DNA from 2 places in the Luteimonas notoginsengisoli genome. Region 1 is predicted to be linked to the other one. Evidence: riboswitches for the same ligand, from Rfam matches in the RefSeq annotation. Region 1 holds a riboswitch; the other holds the start of a gene.
What was found. Region 1 has a riboswitch for cobalamin ahead of btuB (TonB-dependent vitamin B12 receptor). Riboswitches for the same ligand answer to the same signal wherever they lie in the genome.

Region 1 (3,406 bases):
GTGGTCTTGCCGGCGTCGGTGTCGGTGCCGGTGACGAATACCCCGCGCGCGCTCACGCGTCCGCGTCCCGCGCCCGCTGCATCGCCGCTGCGCCAGCGCGCGGGAACCATGCCGCCCCCGCGTCGCGTGGCCGCGAGGGAAATGCCGCCACTGCTAGACTGCGGGCCATGTTCACGACCTCCAGTTTAAACGGCGACAAGCCGGAACAGTACGCGCAGCTCGCCCAGCAGGCGCAGGCCCTGATGGCGGGCGAGCACGACCGGATCGCCAATGCCGCGAACCTGTCGGCGCTCGTCTACCACGCCCTGCCGCGACTCAACTGGGTCGGCTTCTATTTCTTCGACGGCAGGGAACTGGTCGTCGGACCGTTCCAGGGCCTGCCGGCGTGCATTCGCATCCCGCTCGACAAGGGCGTCTGCGGCGCGGCCGCGCGCAGCGGCGAAACCCAGCGCGTCGCCGACGTCGACGCCTTCGATGGCCATGTCGCCTGCGATTCCGCCTCGCGCTCGGAGCTGGTCGTGCCCTTGTTCCGGCCGGGCCCGGACGGCAAGGACGTCCTGTTGGGCGTATTCGACCTCGACAGTCCGGATCTGGACCGCTTCGACGTTATCGATCAGAGGGGGATCGAAGACATCGCACGGATCTTCGTGCGTTCACTGGGGTAGGGAATCGATGAAGCTGCGCATGATCGGGCGGGACACCGCCACACCCACGCGGCATGGCCATGAACTTCCATGCAGGTCGAACCGGCGCGCCATCGCCCTGCGCGCGGGCGCCGGCACGTGAGCGCGCCACCGCTGAAGATGCGCAACATCGGCCCGAAGAGCGCGGCGTGGCTGCGCCAGGTGGGCCTGCGCACGGCCGAGGACCTCGCCGCCGCGGGGCCGGTGGAAGCCTTCATGCGCGTCAAGCGCGCGGGCTTCAAGCCGAGCCTCAACCTGCTGTATTCGCTGGAAGGGGCGCTGTGCGACTGCCACTGGCAGGAAGTGCCCGACGCTCGCCGCACGCAGCTGGTCGAACAGGCCGAAGCCGCCATCGCCGAGCTGCCACCCCCGCGCAACCGCCCCGCCGCCGCGCCGGTGACCACGACGATGATGCAGACCGACGACGCCATGCCGTCGCCGAAGCTGTTCGACGATGTGGACGACTGACAGCGAAGCACGTAACGCCGCTCGAGTAGGAGCGGCTTCAGCCGCGAGCTTTTTGCTCCTCCCCCTGCGACGGCAGGGGGAGGCTGGGAGGGGGTGCCCACGATGCGCGCTGATCCAAAAGACACCCCTCCCCAACCCTCCCCTGCCGTCGCAGGGAAGGGAGCAAGAGCTCGCGGCTTCCGCCGCTCCTGCAATTTGCAGGACTGGCCCTGTAGAGGCATGCCGAGCCGAACCGCATCGCCATGGCGTACAATCGCCCCCGCTTCGCGGTGACCCGGCGGCACTACGCCAACGGGTTGAAACGGGAAGCCGGTGAAGTCCGCCGCGCGCCGCACACGCATCGCGCCACGACCATTCCGGCACTGCCCCCGCAACGGTAAGCGAGTCGTGCCAACGCATCCGCCACTGTCCAGGCCCGCATCGGGCCGCACGGGAAGGCGCCGCGGCCGGAGTCGAACGACCCCAACTCGCCAGTCCGGAGACCGGCCACGGAGCAAGGGGTCCATCGACCCTGTCCGATTGTGATGCGGAGGGCATCGCGGCGGCGATGCCGACGCGTGCCCCACGCCCGACCCCGCAGCCGAACGTCCTTCTCCCGCAACGCGGATGCGAGTGCTTCGCCAGCTCCGCCTGCACGCCGTTGCAGCTGCGCTCGCAGGCCTCGCAAGGGCCCGCGCATCCCGCGCGTGCTTCCACCCTGTTTCGCGTGCGTGGGTGCGCGCGAATGGAGAAGCGTTCCATGCAGTCCAGAAACCTCGCGCTGGTGATCGCCGGCATCCTGTCCCTCCCGGCGTTCGCGCATGCCGAAGCGGCCACCGACCTCGACGAGGTCGTGGTGACCGCCACCCGCACGCAGGTGGCGCTGGCCGACAGCCTGTTCCCGGCCCAGGTCATCGACCACGACGAGATCGTGCGCAGCCAGGCGCGCAGCCTCACCGACCTGCTGCGCGGCCGCGCCGGCATCGACATCGGCAACCAGGGCGGCTTGGGCAAGAACAGCACCGTGTTCATGCGCGGCACCGAATCGGACCAGGTGCTGGTGCTGATCGACGGCGTGCGCGTGGGTTCGGTCACCGCCGGACTCACCGCCTTCCAGGACCTTCCGGTCGACCAGATCGATCGCATCGAAATCGTGCGCGGACCGCGCTCGAGCCTGTACGGCTCGGAGGCGATCGGTGGCGTGATCCAGATCTTTACCCGCCGCGACGAGGGCGCCTTCGCGCCGCGACTGCGCGTGGGCACGGGCAGCCATGGACTGCGCGAAGCCAGCGGCGGCATCGGCGGCGGCAGCGAGCGCGGCTGGTTCGGGGCCGACGTCGCGTACCAGCGCACCGACGGCATCAATGCCTGCCGCGGGTCGGCCAGCTTGTTCCAGGGCTGCTTCGTCGACGAACCCGACCGCGACGGCTATCGCAACAGCTCTGCCAACCTGCGCGGCGGCGTACGCGTCTCCGATTCGCTGGAGCTGCAGGCCAACGCGCTTCGCGCGCAGTCGCGCAACGAGTTCGACGGCGGCCCGTACGGCGGCAACGTCGCCGAGAACGTGCAGCAGGTGCTGGGCGCGAAGCTCGCCTGGTCCCCGACCGCGCGCATCGACGTCACCGCGCAGCTGGGTCGCAACGACGACCGATCGGAGAACTTCTTCGATGACGAAAGCGGCAGCCTCCGCGTCGGCAACTTCGACACCAGCCGCAGGACCGCTTCGCTGCAGGCGGATTTTGGGCTTGCCGTGGGCCAGCTGCTCAGCGCCGGCGCCGACTGGCAGCGCGACGCGGTCGAAAGCGACACCGCGTTCGACGTCACCCGCCGCGACAACACCGGTGTCTTCGTCGAATACCAGGGCCAGTTCGGTAGCCATCGGCTGCAGGCCGGCGTGCGCAACGACGACAACGAGCAGTTTGGCAGCCACACCACCGGCAGCCTCGGCTGGGGCATGGCCTTCGCGGACAACTACCGCGTCACCGCCAACTACGCCACCGGTTTCAAGGCGCCGACCTTCAACGACCTGTATTACCCGTTCTTCGGAAAGCCGGACCTGCGTCCCGAGGAATCGAGGGGATACAACATCGGCGTCGCCCAGTACGCACAGCGCTACAGCTGGACGGTCAACGCCTACGAAACGCGCATCGACGACCTGATCTCGTACGACTCGTCGATCTTCCTGCCCAACAACATCGACCAGGCCCGCATCCGCGGCATCGAACTGACGTTCGACACCACCGTGGGCGAGTGGGACCTCTCCACCCAGCTCAGCC
Region 2 (3,406 bases), 590 kb from region 1:
CGGCCGCGATCGCAGGTAATACGTGGTCTTGATGCCGCGCTTCCACGCGTGCATGTACATCGACGACATCGCCCCGATGTTCGGGCTTTCCATGAACAGGTTCAGCGACGCCGACTGGTCGATGAACGCACCCCGATCGGCGGCCATGTCGATCAGCGAGCGCATCGGCACCTCCCACGCCGTGCGGTAGATCGCGCGCAGCACCGCCGGAAGCTCGGCCAGGCCCTGTACCGAGCCTTCGGCGTGCTTGATCGCATCGCGGGTTTCCGGTGTCCACAATCCGAGCTTCTTCAGCTCGTCGACGAGGTAGCGGTTGACCTGCAGGAAGTCGCCGGACAGCGTTTCGCGCTTGAACAGGTTGGAGACCTGCGGCTCGACGCATTCGTAGCAGCCGGCGATCGAGGCGATGGTCGCGGTCGGCGCGATCGCGACCAGCAGCGAGTTGCGCAGGCCGTCCTTGCGGATGCGGTCGCGCAACCCATCCCAGCGCGCCACGTCCTGCGGCACCACGTTCCACGCGTCGAACTGCAGCTCGCCACGGGCCGCACGGGTATCGTCGAACGCCGGGTGCCTGCCGCGCTCTACGGCAAGCTCGCACGAGGTGTCCAGCGCGACGTAGTAGATGGTTTCGGCGATCCTGGCCGACAGGGCGCGCGCCTGTTCGCCGTCGAACGGCAGCCGCAGCTTGAAGAACACGTCCTGCAGGCCCATCACGCCAAGGCCGACCGGGCGCCAGCGCAGGTTGCCGCGATGGGCGGACTCGATCGGGTAGAAGTTCAGGTCGATCACCCGGTCGAGCTGGCGCACCGCGAGGCGCACGGTTTCGCCGAGCCTGTCGTAGTCGAAGCGCCCGTCCGCATCGACATGGTGCGACAGGTTGATCGAACCCAGGTTGCAGACCGCGGATTCCTCGGCGGACGTGACTTCGAGGATTTCGGTGCACAGGTTCGACAGGTGGATCACGTTGCCGGGCCTGGCGGTCTGGTTGCCGGCGCGGTTGCAGGCGTCCTTGAAGGTCATCCAGCCGTTTCCGGTCTGCGCCAGGGTGCGCATCATCCGCGCGTAGAGATCGCGCGCCGGGAGGGTCCTTGCCGCCTTGCCCTGCGCCTCGGCCTGTTCGTACGCGCGCTCGAACGCCTCGCCGAACAGGTCGGGCAGTTCCGGCACCCTGTCCGGGTCGAACAGCGACCACGACGCGCCCGCCTCGACCCGGCGCATGAACAGGTCCGGGATCCAGTTGGCGAGGTTGAGGTTGTGGGTGCGGCGCGCGTCGTCGCCAGTGTTGTCGCGCAACTCGAGGAATTCCTCGACGTCGGCGTGCCACGGCTCCAGGTAGACGCAGGCCGCGCCCTTGCGCTTGCCGCCCTGGTTGACCGCCGCGACCGACGAATCCAGGGTCTTGAGCCACGGCACGATGCCGTTGGAATGGCCATTGGTCGACCGGATCAGCGCGCCGCGCGAACGCACGCGGGTGTAGCTCACGCCAATGCCGCCGCTGAACTTCGACAGCTGCGCGATCTCGCCGTAGTTCTGGTAGATCGACTCCAGCGAGTCGCGCGGCGAGTCGAGCAGGAAGCATGACGACAGCTGCTCGTGCGTGGTACCCGCGTTGAACAGCGTCGGCGACGAGGGCAGGTAGTCGAGGTTGCCCAATCGGTCGTACAGCGCGAGCGCTTCCGGCACGTCCTCGCTCAGCGCACACGCGATGCGCAGGAAGAACTGCTGCGGCGTCTCGATCACCTTGCGCGTGTGCGGATGCCGCAGCAGGTAGCGGTCGTACAGCGTGCGCAGGCCGAAGTAGTCGAACCGGCGGTCGAGCCCGTTGTCGACGGCGTCGTTGAGCTTGCGCGCGTTGGCCTGCACGAAGCCGAGCAGGCGCTCGTTGACCAGGCCGACATCAAAGCCGCGCGCAACCGATTGCGAGAACGCGTGGATTTCCTGGCCGGCGACTTCCTTGCCGATGACGCCGGCCAGCAGGCGCGCGGCCAGCTGGCCGTATTCGGGTTCCTCCGCGGTCAGCAGCGCCGCGGTGCGGATCGACAGTTCGTCGAGCTCGCGTGTGCTTGCGCCGTCGTACAGGCCTGAGATGGTGCGCGTCGCGACGCGCATCGGGTCGACCGCGTGCAGGCCGTCGGCGCAGCGCTGAACCGCGCGCACGATCTTGTTGAGGTCGACCGGCTCACTGCCGCCGTTGCGCTTGTTGACGCGCATCGCGGTGGCGGTCGGCGGTGGTGCAAGCAGGAAGGCTGCCTCTTCCCGGGTCGTGTCGATTGCGACGGCCGCCGCTACGTTGTCGTGCATGTCGTGGCTCCTGGATGACGCACTGCGTCGCCTCTCCCGCGGAGGCGGCGAAGCAACGCATCGCGCGGGGACGCCACAGGCGTCACCGAGCGACCGCGCCCGGCATGCCGCTCGCAACGCCGGGCGCTGCAGCAACGTGCGGCGTCATCAAAGGGTGTGGAAGCGGTGTCGCAGCGGCCGCGACCGTCGCGCAGGCGAGGCCGGGCTTGCGTCACCAGCCATCTCCCCCCGGAGATTCCGCGGCCGGCACCGCGCGGCGTGCATGCGCGCGGCTGTCGGCAGGTCTTCGGACTCGTGGACGCGGGCCCCGGCCGTTGTGGGAGCGGCTTCAGCCGCGAGCTTCGCCGGGTATCCCGGCATCGAAACAAAAGCTCGCGGCGGAAGCCGCTCCTGCAAGACCGACCCTCCTACTGGCCGTCGCTTCCCGGGATCCACGATCCCAGTGCTGGTGACGGCGGTCGTTTCCACATACCGCTGCGGGGCAGTGCCGGATTCCAACCGGCTTCCCTTTTCATCCGATGGCGCGAGCCATCGGAACCGACCGGCACAACATAGTGTGGTTGCGAAGAACGGTCAACACAAAATAATGTGCATGCACTCTGCCGACTAGAATCGGGGCATGCCGACAGCATCGAAAGCCGAGCCCCGATGACCACATCCCGCCGACTGCGCCTGCATGCGCGCCCGGACCCGCTGTTGGAGCGCGGCATGGCCGACATCCAGCGCGAGCTGGGCCTGCCCTCCGCGTTCCCGCCCGAGGTCGAGCAGGCGGCCGCCGCGGCCGCCGCGCATCCGCGTCTGCCCGGCGAGGACCGCAGCGACATCGCCCTGGTCACCATCGATCCGCCCGATGCAATGGATCTGGATCAGGCGATGTTCGTCGAGCGCAACGGGGACGGCTACCGCGTGCATTACGCGATCGCCGACGTGGCCGCGTTCGTCGTCGCCGGCGACCCGATCGATCTGGAAGCCAACCGCCGCGGCGAAACCCTGTACGGCGCCGACGAAAAGATCCCGCTGCATCCCAAAGTCCTGTCCGAGGACGCCGCATCGCTGCTGCCCGGCCAATTGCGCCCGGCGCTGCTGTGGACGATCGATGTCGACG

Region 2: it holds a riboswitch for cobalamin, as region 1 does, so the genes downstream of both, ACFOM9_RS11050 (ribonucleoside-diphosphate reductase subunit alpha) here and btuB (TonB-dependent vitamin B12 receptor) in region 1, are expected to answer to the same signal.

Annotation. Positions count from the first base shown of each region.
Region 1 is NZ_JBHRYF010000008.1:122,963-126,368, forward strand. Features, by position in the region: gene bioD (dethiobiotin synthase) at 1-56, opposite strand, end outside; gene ACFOM9_RS08475 (GAF domain-containing protein) at 168-665, shown strand; gene ACFOM9_RS08480 (TfoX/Sxy family protein) at 783-1,151, shown strand; cobalamin riboswitch at 1,402-1,656, shown strand; gene btuB (TonB-dependent vitamin B12 receptor) at 1,891-3,406, shown strand, end outside.
Region 2 is NZ_JBHRYF010000008.1:713,140-716,545, forward strand. Features, by position in the region: gene ACFOM9_RS11050 (ribonucleoside-diphosphate reductase subunit alpha) at 1-2,301, opposite strand, end outside; cobalamin riboswitch at 2,562-2,858, opposite strand; gene ACFOM9_RS11055 (RNB domain-containing ribonuclease) at 2,950-3,406, shown strand, end outside.